One region of the Streptomyces sp. NPDC059455 genome, then DNA from elsewhere that is predicted to be linked to it. Evidence: riboswitches for the same ligand, from Rfam matches in the RefSeq annotation. Region 1 holds a riboswitch; each other region holds the start of a gene.
What was found. Region 1 has a riboswitch for S-adenosylmethionine ahead of thrC (threonine synthase). Riboswitches for the same ligand answer to the same signal wherever they lie in the genome.

Region 1 (7,489 bases):
TCTGCGACTCCTCGACGGTGATGACACCTTCCTTGCCGACCTTGTCCATCGCCTCGGCGATGAGCTCACCGATCTGGGTGTCGGCGGCGGAGATGGAGGCGGTGGAGGCGATCTGCTCCTTGGTCTCCACGTCCTTGGCCTGCTCGAGCAGCTGGGCGGAGACGGCCTCGACGGCCTTCTCGATACCGCGCTTGAGCGCCATCGGGTTGGCACCCGCGGCGACGTTGCGGAGGCCCTCCTTGACCAGCGCCTGGGCCAGGACGGTCGCGGTCGTCGTGCCGTCACCGGCGACGTCGTCCGTCTTCTTCGCGACCTCCTTGACCAGCTCGGCGCCGATCTTCTCGTACGCGTCCTCGAGCTCGATCTCCTTGGCGATGGATACACCATCGTTGGTGATCGTGGGGGCGCCCCACTTCTTCTCGAGGACGACGTTACGGCCCTTGGGGCCGAGGGTGACCTTGACGGCGTCGGCGAGCTGGTTCATCCCGCGCTCGAGGCCGCGCCGCGCCTCCTCGTCGAACGCGATGATCTTGGCCATGTGAAGTGGTCCTCCCAGAGACGGGGTGGATTGCTCCGGACCGCGCTGGCGCCCGCGACGGACGGCCTGCCTGCCTCACGGTTCCTTGCCCCGCATGGCCATGGCGGGCCTCACCGACCCGGTCCTTCTGTCACTCTCAACGTCAGAGTGCTAACGCCAATGATTAGCACTCGGGCCATTCGAGTGCAAGCGCCCGAAGGGCGTCCTTGAGGGGAGATGGTCGGGCGACGGGTGGGCGCAAGCGCCCGAAGGTGGTCCTCAAGGGGTGGCGGCCGGGCGACGGGTGGGCGCAAGCGCCCGAAGGTGGTCCGGAGGACGGGGGGGGGAGGGTCCGGGCATGCCGAAGGGCCCGTATCCTGTTCGGGACACGGACCCTTCGGACTTCTTCGTTTCAGCTGCGTCGCGTCGGCGCGTCAGCCTACGGCCACGCGGACCATGTCGGCCTGCGGGCCCTTCTGACCCTGCGAGATCTCGAACTCGACCCGCTGGCCTTCCTCGAGGGTGCGGTACCCGTCCATCTGGATCGCGCTGTAGTGGACGAACACGTCCGCACCACCGTCGACCGCGATGAAGCCGTACCCCTTCTCCGCGTTGAACCACTTGACGGTGCCCTGAGCCATTCCTAACTCCCCTATTGCTGGCCCTTGCGCAGGACCGCACTCCGCGGACCCGGGTCAGACCTCACCCCCCGGATGTGGGGGGTGTGCGCCGGAACGCGTCGACCGCCGCTGAATGTATCCGTCCCAACGCCCTCTGCAACAGGTCAATCGGACGAGAATTCTGGGCACGGCCGAACGGTTAAAAGTGAGAAATTATGTGAAGTTCGGGTAAGCCGGGCGGGACATAGGGAACCAACCCGACAATTCGCGCTCACACTTTACGCACAACTTGACGAGTTCTCATATGTGGCTCCGACCCCGGAACCGTCGGGGAATCCGGGCAACTGTATCGCGATTCCACACACGGAATCGCCCCGTCCGGTTATCCCCGGACGGGGCGATGTCAAAGGTGAGAAGGGGGACGCGGGGTCAGCAGCCGCCCGCGACCGCCGGGATGATCGAGATCCCGGCGCCGTCCGGGGTCGCCGTGGCCAGGCCGTCGGCGAAGCGAACGTCGTCGTCGTTGACGTAGACGTTGACGAAGCGGCGGAGCTTGCCGGTGTCGTCCAGGACGCGGGCCGAGATGCCCGCGTGGTTCTTCTCCAGGTCCGCCAGGACCTCGGCGAGGGTCGCGCCCTCGGCCGGGACCTCGGCCTGGCCGCCGGTGTAGGTGCGGAGGATGGTCGGGATTCGGACGTTGACGCTCATGCGAGGCCAGCCTCTCGGAACGAGTCAAGGGTGGGGCGGATGATGGCAGAGGGACCCGTGGTGGGGGCAACCGCGTCGAGGGTCTTGAGGCCGTCGCCGGTGTTGAGCACGACGGTCGTCAGGGACGGGTCGAGCAGACCGTCCTCGATCAGCTTCTTGGTCACGCCGACGGTCACGCCGCCCGCTGTCTCCGCGAAGATCCCCTCGGTGCGGGCCAGCAGCTTGATGGCGTCGACGATCTGCTCGTCGTTCACGTCCTCCACCGCGCCGCCCGTACGGCGGGCGATGTCCAGGACGTACGGGCCGTCCGCGGGGTTGCCGATCGCCAGCGACTTGGCGATGGTCCGCGGCTTCTGCGGCCGGACGACGTCGTGGCCGGCCTTGAAGGCGGCGGAGACCGGGGAGCAGCCCTCGGCCTGGGCGCCGAAGATCTTGTAGGGCCTGTCCTCGACCAGACCGATCGCGATCAGCTCCTTCAGCCCCTTGTCGATCTTGGTGAGCTGGGAGCCCGAGGCGATCGGGACGACGATCTGGTCCGGCAGCCGCCAGCCGAGCTGCTCGCAGATCTCGTACGCCAGGGTCTTGGAGCCCTCGCCGTAGTACGGCCGCAGATTGACGTTGACGAAGCCCCAGCCCTCGCCCGCCGGGTCGCCGATCAGCTCGCTGCAGAAGCGGTTGACGTCGTCGTAGGTGCCCTCGATGCCGACCAGCTCACCGCCGTAGACGGCGGCCATGACGACCTTGCCCGCCTCCAGGTCGTGCGGGATGAAGACGCAGGAGCGGAAGCCCGCGCGGGCGGCCGCGGCGCCCACCGCGCCGGCGAGGTTACCGGTGGAGGAGCAGGAGAGGGTGGTGAAGCCGAAGGTGCGGGCGGCCTGGACGGCGATGGCGACGACCCGGTCCTTGAAGGAGTGGGTCGGGTTCCCGGAGTCGTCCTTGATGTGCAGCTCACCGGTGACGCCGAGCTCACGGGCGAGGTTGTCGGCCTTGACCAGCTGGGTGAAGCCGGGGTTCAGGCTCGGCAGATCCGCCACGTCCGCCGGGACGGGCAACAGCGGGGCGTAGCGCCAGATGCTGTTCGGACCGGCCTCGATCCGCCGACGGAGCCCCTCCGGGTCGCCGGCCGGAAGCTCGTACGCGACCTCGAGGGGCCCGAAACAGGCCTCACACGCGAAGATCGGACCCAGCTCGAACCGCTCACCGCACTCCCGGCAGGACAATGCGATGGCGGGGCCGAAGGCACCGGAGGCGGAGGGAGTGGTTGAGCTTTCTACTGACTGCACAGCCATGGATGGCGAGGCCCTTTCTCCTCATCTTCCTCGCGACGCATTTCGCCACGAGACGGAATTGGCACCTTCCCGAGCTGGGAGCCTCGCTGCGGAATGCGAGATCAGCTGGAGGGTTGCCGGGGCTTCAACGGGCCGTTCCCTCTGCCCCTCTGGATGAGCGGTATGGCACCGGGCGGACCCGGGCGTTTGTTGACACGAGCGTCATCGGTACGTCGGTAAACATCGAGGTCGACCCCGACATACGACGGCCACGTGCGTTGTTCAAGACTGTAACCGAAGGCCCGGATGGTTGAGCTAGCCGTCCGATGCGCGAGATGGATCACAGCGATCACAACAGGCCCGATCACAACAGGGGAGACACACAGGTGCTGGATGAGGTGGAGCGGTGGCTGAAGCGCCGCTCCTGGTCTGCCGACGACCGTCCGCTGGATCGCCTGCTGGCCGCGAAGCGGGCCGCGGCGACGACGGTGAGCGTGGTCCTGCCCGCCCTGAACGAGGAGGCCACGGTCGGCGAGATCGCCGACACGATCCGGCGTGAGCTGATGGGCGAGGCGGTGCCGCTGGTGGACGAGCTGGTGGTGCTGGACTCCGGTTCCACGGACCGCACCGCCGAGGTCGCCGCGGCGGCGGGCGCCACCGTGGTCCCCCGCGACTCGCTGCTGCCCCGGCTGCCCGCGCTGCCCGGCAAGGGCGAGGTGCTGTGGCGGTCTCTGCTCGCCACGAGCGGCGACATCGTCTGCTTCATCGACGCCGACCTGCGGGAATTCGAACCGCGCTTTGTCTCGGGAATCGTCGGTCCGCTGCTGACCGACCCCACGCTGGAGCTGGTCAAGGGCATGTACGACCGCCCGCTCGGCGAGGTGGCGGGCCAGGGCGGCCGGGTCACCGAGCTGGTCGCCCGCCCGCTGCTGAATCTGCACTGGCCCCAGCTGGCCGGATTCGTCCAGCCGCTGGGCGGGGAGTATGCGGCGCGCCGCTCGCTGCTGGAGCGGCTGCCCTTCCCGGTCGGCTACGGCGTCGAGCTGGGACTGCTGGTGGACGCGCTGCACACAGTGGGGCTCGACGCGCTCGGCCAGGTGGACATCGGGGTGCGCAAACACCGCCACCAGGACGGGCAGGCGCTCGGCCGGATGGCGGCCGCGATCTACCGCACCGCACAGCTGCGGCTGGCCCGGGGCCACCTGGTGCGGCCGCGGCTGACCCAGTTCGACCGGGGCGAGAACGGCTTCGAGCCGCGCACCACGGCCGTGGACACCGAGGAGCGGCCGCCGATGATCGAGATCCCGGAGTACACGGCGCGGCGCGCGGCGTGACGCCGGGCCGGCGGCTCGGCGGGTCAGCGGCTCAGCGGCTCGGCGCTCGCGGAGGGATTGCGTCTTGGCGCCCTCGGCTCGGCGCTCGCGGAGGGACAGCGCCTTGGCGCCGCGCCCACGGCTCGGCGCTCCACGGAGGGATTGGTGTCTTGGCGCTTACGTGGCCGGAACCGGAATAGCACCTACGGGGCAAGAAACCGTACGTACGTTTGCGCGGGGCCGCGCCTGGCTAGGCTCGCGACATGGCAGTTCCGCGCACCGCCCCGATCCTGGTCGCGTCCAACCGCGGCCCGGTCTCGTACACCCTGGACGAGGACGGCTCGCTCACCGCCCGGCGCGGCGGTGGCGGGCTGGTCTCCGGGCTCAGCGCGATCGGCCCGGACGCGAACGCGGTGTGGGTGTGCGCGGCGCTCGGGGAGGGCGACCGCGAGGCGGCCCGGCGGGCCGGGGACAGCCATCTGAACCCCGGTGACACCGCCGGCCAGCAGGTGCGGATGCTCGACATCGCGCCGGACGTCTTCGCCGCCGCGTACAACGGCGTCGCCAATTCGGTGCTGTGGTTCGTCCACCATCTGCTCTACCAGACCCCGGTCGAGCCGGTCTTCGACGCGGAGTTCGCCGAGCAGTGGGCGGCCTACGAGAGCTATAACGCGGCCTTCGCGGACGCGCTCGCCCAGGAGGCGGTGGACGAGGCCGTCGTCCTGGTGCAGGACTATCACCTGGCGCTGGTGCCCGCGATGCTCCGCGAGCGCCGCCCCGATCTGCGGATCGGTCACTTCTCCCACACCCCCTGGGCCCCGCCGGACTACTACCGGCTGCTGCCGGACGACGTCGCGGCGGGTGTGCTGCGCGGCATCCTCGGCGGCGACCGCGCCGCGTTCCTCACCGAGCGCTGGGCCAATACCTTCGCCGACTGCTGCGCGGCGGTGCTGGGCGCGGAGATCGTCCGGGACGGTGACGGCAACGAGGACGGCCACGGTGACGGCATGGCGACGGCCGTGCGCTTCGAGGGCCGGGAGACCCGGCTGGGCGTCCACGGCCTGGGCGCCGACGCGGACTTCCTGCGGGAGCGGTCGCGCCGGGCCGATGTGGACGAACGGCTGAGCACTCTGCGGGCGCAGATCGGGCCGGGCCGGAAGTCGATCGTCCGGGTGGACCGCACCGAGCTGTCCAAGAACATCGTGCGCGGGCTGCTGGCCTACCGGCGGCTGCTGGAGACCCGCCCCGAGTGGCGCGAGCGCGTGGTGCACGTCGCCTTCGCCTACCCCTCGCGCCAGGACCTCGCGGTCTACCGCGACTACACCGAGCGGGTGCGGCGGATCGCGGGCGAGATCAACGAGGAGTACGGCACGGAGGGCTGGACCCCGGTCGCCCTGCATGTGAAGGACGACTTCGCCCGGTCCCTCGCGGCCTACCGGCTGGCGGACGTGGCCCTGGTCAACCCCATCCGGGACGGGATGAACCTGGTGGCCAAGGAGGTCCCGGTGGTCTCCGAGCGGGGCTGCGTGCTGGTGCTGTCGCGGGAGGCGGGCGCGTACGCCGAGCTGGGCGAGGACGCGCTGGTGGTGAACCCGTACGACGTGGAGGGCACGGCCCGCGCGCTGCACGAGGCCCTGCGCATGAGCGACGGCGAGCGCGCGGACCGCACGAAGCGGCTCGCCGCCGCGGCGACCGCGCTACCGCCACAGGCATGGTTCCTGGCGCAGCTGCGGGCGCTGTAGACCGGCGCTGTCCGGGTACAGCGCTGCGGACCGGCGCTGTCCGGGTACAGCGCTGCGGACCGGCGCCGTCCGGGTACAGCGCTGCGGACCGGCGCCGTCCGGGTACAGCGCTGCGGACCGGCGCCGTCCGGGTAGCAGCCGCCGTCCCGCCGCGCCCTACGCGGCTTCGCCGCTGACCGCCGCGGCCAGGGCCGACAGCAGGTCCACCACGCCCGCCGGGCCGTCGACCACCAGGTCGGCCCGCTTGGCGAGCTCGGTCACCTCCGTGCTGCCGCTGCACACCAGTACCCCCGGCACGCCCTCCTCCCGCAGCCGCTCCACCGCCGCGAACGCGGCCAGGTCACCCAGGTCGTCGCCCGCGTAGAGCACGGCTTCCGCGCCCGTCCGCCGTACGTAGTCGGTGAGCGCGACGCCCTTGTCCATGCCCGGCGGGCGCAGCTCCAGCACGAAGCGGCCGGGCTCGACGATCAGCCCATGACGCTCGGCGAGGGCGTGCAGCGGCGCGCGCAGCCGCTCGAACGTGGCCTGGGGGTCCTCGGCGCGGCGGGTGTGGACGGCGACGGCGCGGCCCTTGTCCTCGATCCAGGTGCCGCGCGAGGCGCCGTGCTCCTCGAGGACGGCGGGGAGTTCGGCCTGGACGGCGGCGACGCCGGGGTGCGGTTCGGGCGCCTGGACCTCGCCGCTGCCCGCGTCCCAGCGTTCCGCGCCGTAGAGGCCGAGGACGACGAGCCCGTCCAGCCCCTCGGCCCCGGCGAACCCGCCGTACCGTACGGCGATCTCGGCCGGGCGTCCGGTGATCACCGCGACGGAGCGGATCCCCGGGGCCAGCCGGGAGAGCGCGGGGACGGCGCCGGGGTGAGCGCGGGCCTGGTCGGGGTCGGGGACGATCTCGGCGAGGGTGCCGTCGAAGTCGAGTCCGACGACGGCGCGTCCGGGCCGTTCGAGGAGGGCTGCGAGGCCCTCACGGCCGGCGGAGGTGGTGGGTACGGGGACGGGGTGACTTCCCATAGCGCTGCCCATGGCGGTGACCCTACCGGGCCCGGCGGCACGGCGGGCTTCGCCCGAGCGTCCCCCGGGTGAACGCGCCGCGGGCGCCCGCCCGGTGAACGCCCCGGGCGCCCGCCCGGTGAACGCGCCGCGGGTGTCCCGCCGTGCACGACCGCACGGCCGCACGGCCGCACGACCGCACGACCGCACGACCGCCGCATCGGTGAACGCCACACGACCGTCCCACGGGTCGACGGCTCGGCCGTCCCGCCGACGATGCGCGTCAGCGCCGTTCGCGGCGCTCGTCCCTGATCCGGCGCAGCCGGTTGACGGT
Region 2 (7,489 bases), on a different contig from region 1:
CCGCACTCGCCCGGCTCGTCGGGCTCGCTGTCCAGCAGGGTGCGGACCAGCGGATGGGCGCAGAACAGCCCGTCGCGTACGCCGATGCCGTACTCCGCGGAGAGCGCCGCCGCGAAGTGGGAGCTGTTCCAGCCCTCCACCACGAACGACAGCACGCCGACCCGGGGCGCGTCATCGCCGAACAGCGAGAGCACCCGCACCTCGGGCACCTCGGCCAGCCCCGCCCGCACCTTCTCGATCAGCTGCCGCTCACGGGCGACCAGGCCCGCGAAACCGGCCTCGGTCAGCGCCTTGCACGCCGACGCGATCGCGTAGACGCCGATGACGTTCGGCGAGCCCGCCTCGTGCCGGGCGGCGGTGGTGTGCCACTCGACGTCGACGCCGCCGTCGTCCCTGCGCGTCACCTTACGGCTGGCGCCGCCGCCCGCCAGGTACGGCCGGGCCTCCCGCAGCCAGTCCGCCCGCCCGGCCAGCACCCCGGCCCCGAAGGGCGCGTACAGCTTGTGCCCGGAGAAAGCCACCCAGTCGACGTCCGCCTCCGCGATGTCCACGGGGTGGTGCGGGGCCAGCTGCGCGGCGTCCAGGACGATACGGGCGCCGTGGTCGTGCGCGGCCTCGGCCAGCTCCCGCACCGGCCACAGCTCGCCGGTGACATTGGACGCGCCGGTCACGCACACCAGCGCCGGGCCCTCGGCGCGCCCCGCGAGCGCCTTCTCCAGCGTCTCCACCGCCTGCCGCGGGGAGCGCGGGGCGCTGAGGTAGCGGACGGTGACGTCCTCCCGCTGCTCCCACGGCAGCAGCGAGGCGTGGTGCTCGGTCTCGAAGACGAAGACCTCGGTGCCCCGGGGTGCCACGGCGGCCAGGAGGTTGAGCGAATCGGTGGTGGAGCGGGTGAAGACGACTTGGTCGTCCTCGCGGCAGCCCAGGAATGCGGCGACGTCCTTACGGCTGTTCTCGAAGAGGTCGGTGGACAGCTGCGAGAGGTAGCCCGCCCCGCGGTGCACGCTGCCGTAGTAGGGCGCGTACGCGGCGATGTCGTCCCAGACCCGCCGCAGCGCGGGGGCGCTGGCGGCGTAGTCGAGCGCCGCGTAGGTCACCTCGCCACCAGTGACGAGGGGAACCAGGACATCGCCGCCCAGCACGGGCAGCGGTTCACAGGCGGCGACAGCGGTGGTGGAAGCGGTGGCGGTGGCAGCAGGGCGCGCGGACATGGCGAAGTCTCCCTAAGGGGGCGAAGGAATGCGTGACGCGCACCGAAACGGCGGCGGCGAGCCGGCCGTAAGGGCGCGGAAAATCGCTCGACGCACGGCCGCACCGCGCGGAGCACATGAGGAGAGACGGGGCCGCTCGGCCCTAACGCATTCGCTGCATCACGGAAGAACTCCCTCGACCACCAGGACCCCTAGTGCGAGGGGTCCGCGCTTGCCGCCGGCCTCGCTGCCTGGCGGCCTGGTCATCACCCGGGGCACCCCGCCACGGACGGAGGGTTGCCGGACAGCGGGCCGGGGCCGTAGTCGCTGTCGCTCGTGACCTGGGCAGGAGTATGCCATGTCGGGCGCCGGCGCTCATGCCCTGTCCGCATCCCGGACAGGGCATGAGCGCCGTAAGGGTCCCGCGTAAGGGGGTGTCCGGCGGACCACCCGGCGGAGCCAGGACCCGCCGGCCCCCTAGGCGTGGGTGGCCCGGACCCACCGTTCCAGGACGTCGCGCGCCGCGCCCGAGTCGATCGACTCGGCGGCCCGCGCCGCACCCTCCCCGATCCGGTCCGTCAGGGGCTTGTCGCCCGGCTCCCGCTCGAGCGCCACCAGCGCCGCCGCCGAGTTCAGCAGCACCGCGTCCCGGACCGGGCCCCGCTCGCCCGCCAGCAGCCGGCGGGCCACATCGGCGTTGTACGAGGCGTCCGCGCCCCGCAGGGCCTCCACGGGGGCCCGCTCGACGCCCACGTCCCGGGGGTCGAACGTCTCCTGGCGCACGACGCCGTCCCGGACCTCCCACACCTGGGAGGTCGTGGTCACGGTGAGCTCGTCCAGCCCGTCGTCGCCCCGGACGACCAGCGCGGAGGAGCCGCGCTCGGCCAGCACCCCGGCGATGATGGGCGCCATACGGGCGTCGGCGACCCCGGTCGCCTGGCAGGTGACCCTCGCCGGGTTGGTCAGCGGGCCGAGCAGGTTGAACGGGGTGGCGACGCCCAGCTCGCGGCGGGCCGAGGCGACATGCCGCAGCGACGGGTGGAACTTCACCGCGAAGCAGAAGGTGATCCCCGCCTCCTCCGCGACCTCGACCACCCGCTCGGGGGTGATGTCCAGATTGACGCCGAGTTTCTCCAGCACATCGGAGGCGCCGCTGGCGGAGGACGCGGCGCGGTTGCCGTGCTTGACCACCCGTGCGCCGGTACCGGCGACGACCAGCGCGGACATGGTGGAGATGTTGACGGTCCTGGCGCGGTCGCCGCCGGTGCCCACGATGTCCACGGTCTCCCCGGGCACCTCGATCACCCGGGCGTGCTCGTACATGGCCCGTACCAGACCGGCCACCTCGGAGACCGTCTCGCCCTTGGCGCGCAGCGCGATCGCGAAACCGGCGATCTGGGCGTCGGTGGCCTCGCCCCGCATGATCCGGTCCATGGCCCATGCGGTGTCGTCGGCATCGAGGTCCCGGCCGGCGATCAGCGAGCTCAGTACGTCCGGCCAGGTTCGGGCCGTCGCGGTGCTGTCGCCTCCGGCGGGGGTCACAACGTCCATGGTCCGCTCCTGGATCCGTGGGGGTGGGCAGGGAAGGGGTCCGCGCACTTCAGCGGCCCGTCGCAAGCCTATCGGCCGCACGGCCGGGGCCCTGGTCTGTGGCGTCGCTGTATGAAGAAACCGGTCGCTGAAGGGGTACCGGGAGATCAGTGGTGGCCGTGGCCACTGGTGATCTCGTGGTGCTCCTCCCGGGTCGGCTTCGGAATGACGTTGTCCCCGCCGTAATAGCCCTTGGAGAGCTTCGAACGGAGCTTCTGGGAACGCTTTATCTTCCGCTTGACCCCGTTCTCGTCGACCTCCGGGCCGATCTCGTAGGGCTCGGGCTGGTCGTGCTGGGTGAGCGTGTGCAGCTGCTCCTGCGAGAGCGGCTCGTGGACCTCGATGAACTCACCGTGCGGCAGCCGCTTGATGATGCCGGTCTCCCGGCCGTGCAGCACCTTGTCCTTGTCGCGCCGCTGGAGGCCGAGGCAGATCCGCTTGGTGGCGATGAACGCCAGGACCGGGCCGACGAAGAAGCCGATCCGCACGAACCACGTGATCGAGTTGATCGACAGGTGGAAGTGGGTGGCCCACAGGTCGTTACCGCCACCGATCAGCATCACGAAGTACGCGGTCAGCCAGGCGACACCGAAGGCCGTACGGGTCGGGGCGTTGCGCGGGCGGTCCAGGATGTGGTGCTCACGCTTGTCGCCGGTGATCCAGGACTCGATGAACGGGTAGAGCCCGATCGCGAACAGGACCAGCGGGAAGAGCACGATCGGGATGAACACGCCCAGGACGAGCGTGTGGCCCCAGGCGTTGATCTCCCAGCCGGGCATCACACGGACCAGACCCTCGGCGAAGCCCATGTACCAGTCGGGCTGGGCGCCGGTGGACACCTGGTCGGGCCGGTAGGGGCCGATGGTCCAGATCGGGTTGATGGTCGCGACCGCGGAGAGGACCGCGATCACACCGAAGACCAGGAAGAAGAAGCCGCCCGCCTTGGCCATGTAGACCGGCAGCAGAGGCATGCCGACGACGTTCTTCTCGGTCTTTCCGGCCCCGGGGTACTGCGTGTGCTTGTGGTAGAAGACCAGGATCAGGTGCGCCACCAGCAGGCCGAGCATGATGCCCGGCAGCAGCAGGACATGGACCGGGTAGAGCCTCGCGATGAGGTCGGTGCCGGGGAACTCGCCGCCGAAGACGAACATCGAGATGTAGGTGCCGACCACCGGGATCGACAGGAACACACCCTCGATGAACCGCAGACCGGTGCCGGAGAGCAGGTCGTCGGGGAGCGAGTAGCCGGTGAAGCCGGTCAGCATGCCGAGGAAGAACAGCAGGAAGCCGAACAGCCAGTTGATCTCACGCGGCTTGCGGAACGCACCGGTGAAGAACACGCGCATCATGTGCGTGAACATGCCGGCGAGGAAGACCAGCGCGGCCCAGTGGTGGATCTGCCGGATCAGCAGACCGCCCCGCACCTCGAAGCTGATGTCGAGGGTCGACTGGAACGCCTCGGACATCCGCACGCCCTGCATCGGGACGTACGGGCCCTCGTAGACGACCTCCGACATGCTGGGGTGGAAGAACAGCGTCAGGTACACACCCGTGAGGATGATGACGATGAAGCTGTAGAGGCAGACCTCGCCCAGCATGAAGGACCAGTGGTCCGGGAAGATCTTGCGCATATTGGCCTTGGCCAGGCTGTAGATGCCCAGCCGGCCATCGGCCCAGTCCGCGACGCGCTCACCCGCGGGCGCTTTGCCCCGGCGCTGCGCGGCGCTGTCGCTTGAAGTACTCATCCGCGCTCCCAGTAAGCAGGACCGACGGGCTCCGAGAAGTCGCCCATGGCTTCGAGGTACCCCTGGTCGTTGGCCTTGATCCGCAGCTGCGGCAGTGCGTGACCGGCCGGACCGAAGATCACTCGGCCACCGTCGGAGAGGTCGAAGGTCGACTGGTGGCAGGGGCACAGGACGTGGTGGGTCTGCTGCTCATAGAGGTTGATCGGGCAGCCGACGTGGGTGCAGATCTTGGAGAACGCGACGATGCCCTCGTGCGACCAGTCCAGTTCGCGCTTGTCCTTGATGTTCTCCGGCTGCAGCCGGACCAGCATCAGGGCGGCCTTGGCGATCTCCGTCTGGAAGTCGTGCTGCTCCTCGCTCATGCCCTCGGGCATGGCGAAGGTGAGCGAGCCGACGGCGATGTCCTCGGGGCGCAGCGGCTGCATGGTGTTGTAGTTCATCAGCCGCTTGCCCTTGGCCCACTTGGTGTGCCGGAGCTTGGTGCCCGGCAGCGGACCGAGGTCCCGCAGCAGCACGATGCCGGAGAGCGGCACCAGCGCGAGCGCGCCGAAGAGGGTGTTGCGGGCCAGCTTGCGCCGGCCGAAGCCGGACTCCTTGGCGCCGGTGGCGAAGTCCTCGAGGACCTTCGACTTGACCTCGGGGCTGGCCTCGATGGGGTGGCGCTCGTCGGCGACCTCCACATCGGACATCAGGGTGCGGGCCCAGTGGACCGCGCCCGCGCCGATGGTGAACAGCGCGATGCCGAGCGTCAGCCCCAGCGCGAAGTTCAGCGCGCTGATGTGCCCGATCGGGAAGACGTAGATGTACCTGTCGACCGGGAGTGCCACATACGCGGCGATGAAGGCGATCGTGGCCAGCATCGAGACCGTGAAGAGCAGGGCGACGGTGCGCTCGGAGCGCCTCGCGGCCCGCTCGTCGATGTCCTGCATACGGTGCTCGTGCGGGGGCAGCCCCGGGTCGGCGAACGGGTCCTCGGCCGGCCTTACGGCACTCTCGGCCCCCCGCGCTTCCGGCAGCTTGTCTTCTGCTTCTGAAATCTCGTGGCTACTCATGACTTCTTGGCCTTTGCGGTCCGGGCGGCGACCCAGATGGTGAGGACGATCATCGCGCCCATGCCGAAGACCCAGCCGAACAGACCCTCGCTCACCGGGCCGAGCCCACCGAGCTCAAGACCCCCGGGGGTCTTGCTCTTGTCGCTGTTGACCGTGTCGAGGTAGGCGATGATGTCCTGCTTGTTCTTCTCCGGCATCACGGTGTCGGGGAAGGAGGGCATGTTCTGCGGGCCGGTCTGCATGGCCTCGTAGAGATGCTTGGGGCTGACCCCGTCGAGAGCCGGCGCGTACTTGCCGTTGGTGAGGGCACCGCCCTTACCGGCGAAGTTGTGGCACTGCGCGCAGTTCGTACGGAAGAGCTCCCCGCCCTTCGCGACGTCCGCGCCGTCCGGGCTGTACTCGCCCTTGGTGGGCGTCACCGGACCCGCACCGAGCGACGCGATGTAGGCCGCGAGCTGCTCGGTCTCGGCGTCCGAGTAGACCTTCTTCTTCTTCGGCATCTGGGCGCCCGGCTGCTGCGCCGGCATACGGCCGGTGCCGACCTGGAAGTCCACGGCGGCGGAGCCGACGCCGACCAGGCTCGGGCCGTCAGAGGTCCCCTGACCGCCCGTGCCATGGCAGCTGGCGCAGCCGACGGCGTAGAGCTTCTTGCCCTCCTCGATGGCGAGGGACTGGGCGGAGCTGTCGTCGGCCTTCGCCTCGCTCGGCGAAAACGCGGCGTACAGCCCCCCAGTGACCGCCAGCGCGAAGAGTAGGACGACGAGCGCAGCCAGCGGATGGCGCCGTCGTGCGGAGAGCTTTTTCACGGATTACCCCGGTGTCAGGATCTTCTGCGTCGATGCTGTTAAGGACGTGATTCCGGTGCGGTGACCGGCTTACTTGATCATGTAGATCGTGGCGAAGAGGCCGATCCAGACGACATCGACGAAGTGCCAGTAATAGGACACGACGATGGCCGCCGTCGCCTGCTGGTGGGTGAACCTCTTGGCCGCGTACGTCCTGCCCAGGACAAGCAGGAAGGCGATCAGGCCGCCCGTCACATGCATGCCGTGGAAGCCGGTGGTCAGGTAGAACACCGAGCCGTAGGGGTCGGAGGAGAGCGAAAGCCCGTCCTTCTTGACCAGCTCGGTGTATTCGAAGATCTGACCGCCGATGAAGATCGCGCCCATGATGAAGGTGATCACGAACCAGGAGCGCAGCTTCTTCACGTCGCCGCGCTCGGCGGCGAAGACGCCGAGCTGGCAGGTGAGGGAGGAGAGCACCAGGATCGTGGTGTTCGTCGCCGAGAACGGGAAGTTCAGCGAGGACGCCATTTCCTTCCAGTGCTCGGCTCCGGTCACCGATCGCAGGGTGAAGTACATCGCGAAGAGGGCCGCGAAGAACATCAGCTCGGAACTCAGCCAGATGATGGTTCCGACGCTGGTGAGGTTCGGCCGGTTGACCGACGGGTGCGCGTGCCCGGTTTCTACTGTCGTTGCTGTCGCCACGACCGACATTATGTCGGTCGCTTATCCAGCACTCACTCCCGGGGGTCCCGTTCGGAGTGTCAAGGGCCGCGTCAAGGACATCGACCCTGCTCGTCGGGGCTGTTCCGGACAGTCCCTCGAAGGAGGGAGAGATCCGTACGCCCCCTCCTCCGGACGGCTGTACGGGAGTAGCATCCGCCTCAGGAGCCCGGCAGATCACTTACTTCGCCCGGAGGACATGATGCGGCCCACCGCGACGGTGCTGGTCTACAGCGATGACGTGAGCACCCGCGAGCAGGTGCGCCTGGCGGCCGGGCGCCGGCCCGCCGCCGATGTACCCCCGGTGGAGTTCCTGGAGTGCGCCACCCTCCCGGCCGTTCTCTCGGCGCTGGAGGAGGGCGGCATCGACGCCTGTGTGCTGGACGGTGAGTCGGCGCCCGCGGGCG
Region 3 (7,489 bases), on a different contig from region 1:
CATGCGCCCCGAATTGGCGGTCCGCCTCCAGGGCGAACAGCGCCGCCGCGAGCACCGGAAAGGCCAGCAGCACCAGCACACCGGTCAGCAGCACATTCCAGGTGAAGATGGGCATGCGGAACATCGTCATGCCCGGGGCGCGCATGCAGATGATCGTGGTGATGAAGTTGACCGAGCCGAGGATGGTGCCGAACCCGGAGAGGGCAAGACCCATGATCCACATGTCCGCGCCGACACCCGGTGAGCGCACCGCGTCCGACAGCGGGGAGTAGGCGAACCAGCCGAAGTCGGCCGCGCCCTGCGGGGTCAGGAACCCGCCCACCGCGATCAGCGAACCGAAGAGATACAGCCAGTACGCCAGCATGTTCAGCCGCGGGAACGCCACATCGGGCGCGCCGATCTGCAGCGGCATGATCCAGTTGGCGAACCCCGCGAACAGCGGGGTGGCGAACATCAGCAGCATGATCGTGCCATGCATGGTGAACGCCTGGTTGAACTGCTCGTTCGACATGATCTGCGTACCCGGACGGGCCAGTTCGGCGCGCATCAGCAGCGCCATCACCCCGCCGATGCAGAAGAAGGCGAACGAGGTGATCAGGTAGAGCGTGCCGATCGTCTTGTGATCGGTGGTGGTCAGCCATTTCACGGCCGTGGCCCCCGGCCCGGGGCGGCGCGACGGCGGGGCGGCCGGCGCCGCCGCGACAACGGTGTTGTTCCTCATGACCGCTAGGTGTCCGGCCCCCCGTGGATCATCACTCCGACGGCCGGTCAGGATTGCCCGCCGCCAGGTGTGATGATCTGCGATGTGCCGGACACCTTCGGATCATGAGCACCGACGACGCCTTCGACGCCGCCTACCGTGAGCATTACTGGGCGGTCAGCCGCTTTGTGGCACGGCGGCTGGACGACCAGGCATGGGACGTCGAGGAAGTGGTCGCCGAGGTCTTCGCGGTGGCCTGGCGGCGCCGGGCCGAACTGCCCGAGTCACCGCTGCCGTGGCTGTACGGGGTGGCCCGGCACTGTCTGGCCAACACCGTGCGCGGCAAGGGCCGTTACCGCCGACTGCTGCTCAAACTGGGCCACCACGAGGTGACGCGCGGCGGGCGCACCGTGGCGAGTCCGGACGCGGAGCGACCGGGCTCCTGGGTACTGGAGGCGCTCTCCCGGCTCGCCGAGGCCGACCAGGAGGTGCTGCGGCTGACGGCGTGGGAGGAGCTGACCGTCGAGGAGCTCGGCACCGTGCTGGGGTGCGGCCGGTCCGCCGCCGCGATGCGGCTGCACCGGGCGCGGCGGCGGCTGCGGGAGCAGATAGAGACCCTGCGCCGGGACGACCGGATTTCGCTGGGGTGCACGAGCGGCAAGGGCGACAGGGCCCAGAGGGCTGACAGGGCCGACAAGGATGGACACGCATGACCGACGAACTGGATCTGCTCCGCGAGGCCAACCCCGTGTCCGCCGACACCGGCCCCTGGCGGGACCGGCCGCTGGACGCGCGGGCCGAGCTGCTGCTGCGGCGGCTGCCGTCCCGGGACCGGCGGCGCCGCACCGTACGGCGGCGCGCGGTCTGGAGCCTGGGGGCCGCGGCGGCCGCGACGGTCGTCGCCCTGGCGCTGACCGTCTCGGGCACCGGCTCCTCCCCCGCCGTGGCCGCGCCCAGGCCACTGCCGCTGGTGGCGCATGCCTCCCGGGCGGACGTATCCCTCGCCGAGATCGTCCGGCGGGCGCGGGTGGCGGCCGAGGCGTCCCCGGGGAAGAGCGAACGGGGCAGCCATTTCCAGAGCTGGGCGCTGAGCATGAAGTCGGGCGAGGACGCGGTGACGCTGCCCCGGGAGTCGCTGACCCGCTGGAACGCGGACGGCAGCGGTTCCACGCTGGAGGTGGCCACCGATCCGCGCCATCCGGGCCGCCCGGTGATCGAGGACGGTCCCCCGCCGCGTACGGTCCACGACGGCAAGGTGCTGAGCGAGGAGCACTATCCACCCGGTATCGACGGCGCCAACCAGAGCTACTTCGAGGACCCCCCAGCCGGTGCCTCCGCGCTGCGCGAGTATCTCGCCGTCTGGTCCCCGGGCGCGGACCGCGACCCGGCGGAGCTGCTCTCGGCCATCGGGTCCTTCCGCACGGTGTGGACCCCGGGACCGCGCCAGAGGGCGGACATCGTCGCCCTGCTCTCCGGACTCGAGGGGCTTCGCCCGGCGGGTAGAGTCACCGACCGGCTCGGCCGGGAGGGACAGGGATTCCGGTTCACCGGCACCCCCGGGAGCCGTTACCTGATCGTCCTCGACCCGGACGACGGCAAGGTGCTGGACATCGAGGAGACGTTCACCCGGGACGATCCCGAGTACCGGGTGAAGGCGGGCGATGTGATGTCCTACACGGCCTACATCTCCTGACCACCGGCCACGTCGGGAGAGGCGGGCGGGACGCGGGTGGCGCGGTCGAGGCACTGGGGCGCTGTCGAGGTACGGGGGCCCGGTCGGCCGTCAGGCGTCCTCCCGCTGGCAGTGGGGGCACCACAGGCTGGTCCGCCCCGCGATCCGGCCGCGGCGCAGCGGATCGCCGCAGCGGGGGCAGTGCGGATCCGGGTCGTCACGCCGCCCGGTGAGCCAGTCCGGGTCGTCCGGCACCCGCCCCGCCCGCACCGAGGCGCGCAGCACTTGGCGCAGCGCGCTGTGGAGGCGATCGCGTTCGCCGTCGGTCAGCGCGTTCACCGGCCGCCGCGGATGGATCCGGGAGTGCCACAGGATCTCGTCGCCGAGCAGATTGCCGAGTCCGGCGATCACGGCCTGGTCGGTCAGGGTGGCCTTGACGCGTCCGCGCCGCCCCTCCAGCAGCCGGTCCAGATCGGCCCGGCCCAGCGAGAGCGCGTCCGGGCCCTGATCGCCGATGATCCGGTCGATGTCGTCGTCGGTGGCGGCGAGCCAGATGCCCTGGAGTTTGCGCTGGTCCTCGTAGCCGAGGCGGTGACCGTCGTCGAGGTCGAAGGCGACGCGCTGGAACCGGCCCGCCGGTTCGGAGTCCGCCCCGCAGACCAGCCGCCCGGTCATGCCGAAGTGAAGCACGACCGTGGGCCCGTCGGTGGGGGCGATCAGCCACTTGCCGTGGCGGCGCGGTGCCGCGAAGCGGCGGCCCTTGAGGTCGCGCTTCAGCCGCTGCGCGGTCACCCCGTGCAGCACCCCCGGATCGGCCACCTCCGCCCGCTCGACGCGGTGGCCCTGCGCGCAGGAGGCCAGCGTCCGCCGGAACCCCTCGACGTCCGGAAGCTCGGGCATAGCGTCAGGCTACGCCCGGGGCCTCCGTCGCGTTGTGGAAAACACCCCCATTCGAGGTTCTTCATCGGATAAAGTACCGAATTATGCGATTCAAGCGTGCCGCCCCAGGGGTGAGCGGTCGCAGCCAGACGTTGTTCGCGATCACTCGGTGTCTGCCGTTCCTGGTCCTCGCGGCGGTACTCGGCATCGAGCTCTCCCCCGCGCACACCCTCTACACCGGCCCCCTGCTCTCCCCGGCTCCGGCGCTGGCGGCGGTGACCATGGGGCCGGTCGGCACCGCCGGGGTGGCGGTGCTGGCGGGCGTGGTCAGCGCGATCACCGCCATCCACAACGACGCCTGGGGCACCCCGCAGCTGTACACGAATCTGCTGGCCCTGCTGGTAGTGGCGGTGGCGAGCGTGGTGACCAGCGCGGTGCGGGTGCGCCGGGACCGCGAGCTGGCCCATATCCGCCGGATCGCCGAGGTGTCCCAGAACGTGGTGCTGCGGCCGCTGCCCGCCCGGATGGGCGTGGTGAACACCGCCAGCGTCTATCTGGCGGCCGAGCGCGGTGCGCAGATCGGCGGGGACCTCTACGAGGCGATGTGCACCCGCTACGGAGTGCGGCTGATCGTCGGCGATGTGCGGGGAAAGGGGCTGGCCGCGGTGCGGTCCGCCGCGGCCGTCGTGGGTGCCTTCCGGGAGGCGGTGCACTACGAGCAGGACCTCGCCGAGGTGATGCACCGCTGTGCGGCCGCGCTGGCGCGCGAGTACGAGCTGCTGGACCGCTCCCAGCTACAGGACCCGCAGGAGCTCGAGGAGCAGTTCGTCACCGTGCTCCTCGCCCAGGTGACGGACGATTCGCTGGTCCAGCTGATCAACCGCGGCCATCCGCCGCCCCTGGTGATGCGCGAGCGCGAGGTGCGCTCCCTGGACCCGGCGCGCCCGCTGCCGCCGCTCGGCCTCGAGGAGTTCCTCGGCCCTTCCGCGATAGGCGTCGAGACCTTTCCGTTCCGGTCCGGTGACCGGCTGTTGCTGCACACCGACGGGGTGCTCGAGGCCCGCAACAACGACAACGAGTTCTTTCCGCTGCACCGGACCATGGAGGCGCTGGACGGCGCCACCCCGTCCGAGTACCTGGACGGGCTGCGCCACGCCCTGGTCCGGCACGCCGAGGGACGGCTGGCGGACGACGCGGCCATGGTCCTCATCGAGCGGGACACCGGCGGCCCGGACCGGCAGTTCCGCTGAGCCGGTCGCGCCATCTCCGAGCCGATCGCGCCATCTCCGAGCCGATCGCGCCAGGGCGCCGTGCATCCGCCGTACCGTCGGCCGGTGTTGGCCACTCCGGCATGGGTTGACGCCCTCGCGGAGCGCGACGACACTGTCAGGGACGGTCACGATTGTCAGCGCCCACCGTGCGGAACCCCCGCTCAGGTGGGTCATCGGCCCCGGCTCGTTGACAGGCAACCCTTCTCCCGCGACGGGGTGCCCCCGGGTGACGACCAGGTTCCGTCGGCGTGGACGGGACAAGCGCGGTCTCGCTGCCTCGCGAGCCCCCGATGATGGGATCGGTGGAGATGTCCAGGACCGACAGCCACGGGGACGGCGCCCGTCGGCGTCCCCGGCCGTTGTCCCCGCTCCGCCGGCTCCGCCTCCTGACCAGGCGGCTGCACATCGATCTGCTGCGCATCTGCAGCGCCTCCAGTCCAGCTCTCTGAGTCGGCGCGAGTCGACACGGTCACCGAGCGCGGTCCCGCGCGCCGGGGGTCGGGTGTGTCCCGGCACCGTCCCGGCGGGTGCCCCACGCGGGCTTCCCTTCCGTCGTGCCATCGGCGCCGCCCGGACCGGCGGTGGCCGGGGCTTCCGTCACTGCCTTGGAGAGCCATGTCCGAGACGTTTCCGGTCAGTTCAGGTCCTGCCGCTCTTCTCGACCCCGACCCCTGCTCGCCCCGCCCCCGGATCGCCCCGCCCGCGCCACCGCACCGCTTCCGCAGCCGCATCGGCGTCGACCTCGCCGGTGGCTTCTACCCGGTGCCGCATCGCTACCGGCTCTACCTCTCCGCGAGCTGTCCGCTCTCACTGCGCGTCTCCATCACCCTCGATCTGCTCGGGCTGCGGGACACCGTGGCCACCACCCTCGTCGGGCTCCCGGACGACACCCCCGAGGCGTACGCCGCACTGCGCGGGGCCTACGAGGCCACCTGGCACCGCTACAGCGGACCGGTGGACGCGCCCGCGCTGTGCGACCGCTGGACCGGACGTGTCGTCAGCAATCACACGCCCGACATCCTGCGCGACCTCGCCGGCCATCTGAGCGACGACAGCGGGACCGGACGCCCCCGGCTGCGCCCGGCGGCCCTCGCCACGGACATCGACGCCCTCCGGGACCTCCTCGACGCGGACATCACCCACGCCGCCCGGCAGGCCGGGACGGCAGCCGAGGCGGAGTGCCGGGACGCGGCGCTGGAGCGGCTGCTGACCGCCCTCGACCGGCTCGACCGCGGGCTGACGGCCGCGCCGTACGCCCTGGGCGAGGAGCTGACCGCCGCCGATGTGGACCTGTGGGTGGCCCTGGTCCAGCTGGACACCGAGCACCGGCTCCGCCTGGACACCGACGCGGCCGACCGGGTCTCCCGCCATGGGCAGCTGCGCGCCTATGTGCGACGGCTGCACGCCCACCCGGCCTTCCACACCACGCTTCCGGAGGCCCTCCAGGACGAGGTGTCCTGAGAGGGCGTCATGGTGTGTCGTCAGGCGGCGGATCGGGGCCAGTCGTCCAGGCTCTGGTGGTGGCGCACCGCCTCTTCCAGCGCCTCCATCCCGAGGTCGATCAGCGGGTTCCGCCGGCTGCCCCGGCGCACGCAGGTGAGGATCCGCCGTGTCGGAATGTTCTCGCCCGCCACCGGCACCCGTGCCGCCGCCTGGCCCGCCGGGCCCTCGGCCAGCCGCGGGATCAGCGAGACGCCCAGCCCGTTCCCGACCAGCGACCAGACCGCCGACCAGTGGGTGGCGGCGTGCACGATCCGCGGCGAGAACCCGGCCGCCGCGCACAGCATCCGCACCCGCTGGGCGTGGTCGCAGGTGCCCGGGTCGGCGACGATCCAGTCCTCGGCCGCCGCGTCCTCCAGCCGCACCGACGCCGCCCCCGCCAGCCGGTGGTCGGCGGGCACCAGCATGATGTGCGGCTCCTCCAGCAGAGGGCTCTGCTCGAACCGCGCGTCATCCGGCGGCGGCCCGCCCTCGATGGGTTCCACGACCGCGAGATCCACCTCGCCCGCCACCAGCAGGTCCATGCTCTCCTCGGTGTCGCACTCGCGCACCCGCACCAGCAGGTCGGGGTGGCTGTGTCGCAGCCGCCCGGCCGCGGGGGCGATCAGGCCGCTGATCGCGGTGGTGAAGCCCGCGATGCGCAGCGGTCCGGTCATGCCCGCCCCGTAGGACTCCAGCTCCGCCCGCGCCTCCTCCCACCGGGCCAGCAGCACGTCGGCGTGCTCGATGAGCAGGTGCCCGGCCGGGGTCAGCCGGACGCCGCGGCCGTGCGGCTCCAGGAGCGGGACCTTGAGTTCGCGCGCGAGCTCGCGCATGTGGTGGGAGACCGCGGACGGGGTGAGGTGCAGGGCCTCGGCGGCCGCGGTGACCGTGCCCTGCTGGCGCACCACCCGGAGCATATGAAGCCGACGCAGGTCAATCATGAAATCATTTTGCACATACGACCCGGAAAACGTGCAATGGACCTCAACGGTCGTCCGGCGTCATCCTGCTGCCATGAACACCGACACGCACACCATCGTTTCCCGGCACAACACCAGCGAGGGCGTCGTGGTCTGGAGCCGCTGCGCCTGCGGACGGCTCCAGATGGTCCTGATCCCCTACGGCACCGGCGGCAAGGGACTCACCGCGGGCGGACATGGCTTCCAGTGCCCCCGCTGCGGCCGTTAGCGCCGCTCGGCGGCGCGACGAACGGCCCGGCGCTCAGGACAGCGTGGCCCGCGCGTCGCCGAACTCGCCCATCGCCCCGGCCACGATGGCCTCCAGACGGGCGTGGTGGGCACCGCGCCAGTAGACCCGCGCACAGACCGTGCAGCGCGCGAAGGCGTCGTACGTACGCCGGGTGCCGTGCCGCAGCTCCTCCCGGACCGTCTCCTTGTCGGCGTCCTCCAGCGGCCCGTTGCAGGCGGTGCAGCGGGTCCAGGGCGCCAGGCTCGGGGTGAACCGGCCGAGGATGTCACGCAGTTG

Region 2: linked by a shared signal. The riboswitch ahead of ACFXB5_RS46995 (aminotransferase class V-fold PLP-dependent enzyme) and the one ahead of thrC (threonine synthase) in region 1 are both predicted to bind S-adenosylmethionine.
Region 3: linked by a shared signal. The riboswitch ahead of ACFXB5_RS10345 (glutathione S-transferase C-terminal domain-containing protein) and the one ahead of thrC (threonine synthase) in region 1 are both predicted to bind S-adenosylmethionine.

Annotation. Positions count from the first base shown of each region.
Region 1 covers NZ_JBHYVB010000014.1:33,087-40,575, reverse strand. The annotation lists gene groL (chaperonin GroEL) at 1-538, opposite strand, end outside; gene ACFXB5_RS07160 (cold-shock protein) at 952-1,158, opposite strand; gene ACFXB5_RS07155 (MoaD/ThiS family protein) at 1,567-1,845, opposite strand; gene thrC (threonine synthase) at 1,842-3,134, opposite strand; SAM riboswitch class I at 3,153-3,294, opposite strand; gene ACFXB5_RS07145 (glucosyl-3-phosphoglycerate synthase) at 3,500-4,447, shown strand; gene ACFXB5_RS07140 (trehalose-6-phosphate synthase) at 4,690-6,168, shown strand; gene otsB (trehalose-phosphatase) at 6,325-7,188, opposite strand; gene ACFXB5_RS07130 (DUF3263 domain-containing protein) at 7,439-7,489, opposite strand, start outside.
Region 2 covers NZ_JBHYVB010000247.1:745-8,233, forward strand. The annotation lists gene ACFXB5_RS46995 (aminotransferase class V-fold PLP-dependent enzyme) at 1-1,211, opposite strand, end outside; SAM riboswitch class IV at 1,414-1,532, opposite strand; gene trpD (anthranilate phosphoribosyltransferase) at 1,668-2,741, opposite strand; gene ACFXB5_RS47005 (cytochrome bc complex cytochrome b subunit) at 2,888-4,525, opposite strand; gene ACFXB5_RS47010 (Rieske 2Fe-2S domain-containing protein) at 4,522-5,577, opposite strand; gene ACFXB5_RS47015 (c-type cytochrome) at 5,574-6,383, opposite strand; gene ACFXB5_RS47020 (heme-copper oxidase subunit III) at 6,453-7,073, opposite strand; gene ACFXB5_RS47025 (hypothetical protein) at 7,285-7,489, shown strand, end outside.
Region 3 covers NZ_JBHYVB010000021.1:49,984-57,472, reverse strand. The annotation lists gene ctaD (cytochrome c oxidase subunit I) at 1-721, opposite strand, end outside; gene ACFXB5_RS10365 (RNA polymerase sigma factor) at 826-1,413, shown strand; gene ACFXB5_RS10360 (CU044_5270 family protein) at 1,410-2,393, shown strand; gene ACFXB5_RS10355 (Fpg/Nei family DNA glycosylase) at 2,484-3,272, opposite strand; gene ACFXB5_RS10350 (PP2C family protein-serine/threonine phosphatase) at 3,356-4,501, shown strand; SAM riboswitch class IV at 4,646-4,792, shown strand; gene ACFXB5_RS10345 (glutathione S-transferase C-terminal domain-containing protein) at 5,138-5,983, shown strand; gene ACFXB5_RS10340 (LysR family transcriptional regulator) at 6,004-6,945, opposite strand; gene ACFXB5_RS10335 (hypothetical protein) at 7,019-7,192, shown strand; gene ACFXB5_RS10330 (Mut7-C RNAse domain-containing protein) at 7,226-7,489, opposite strand, start outside.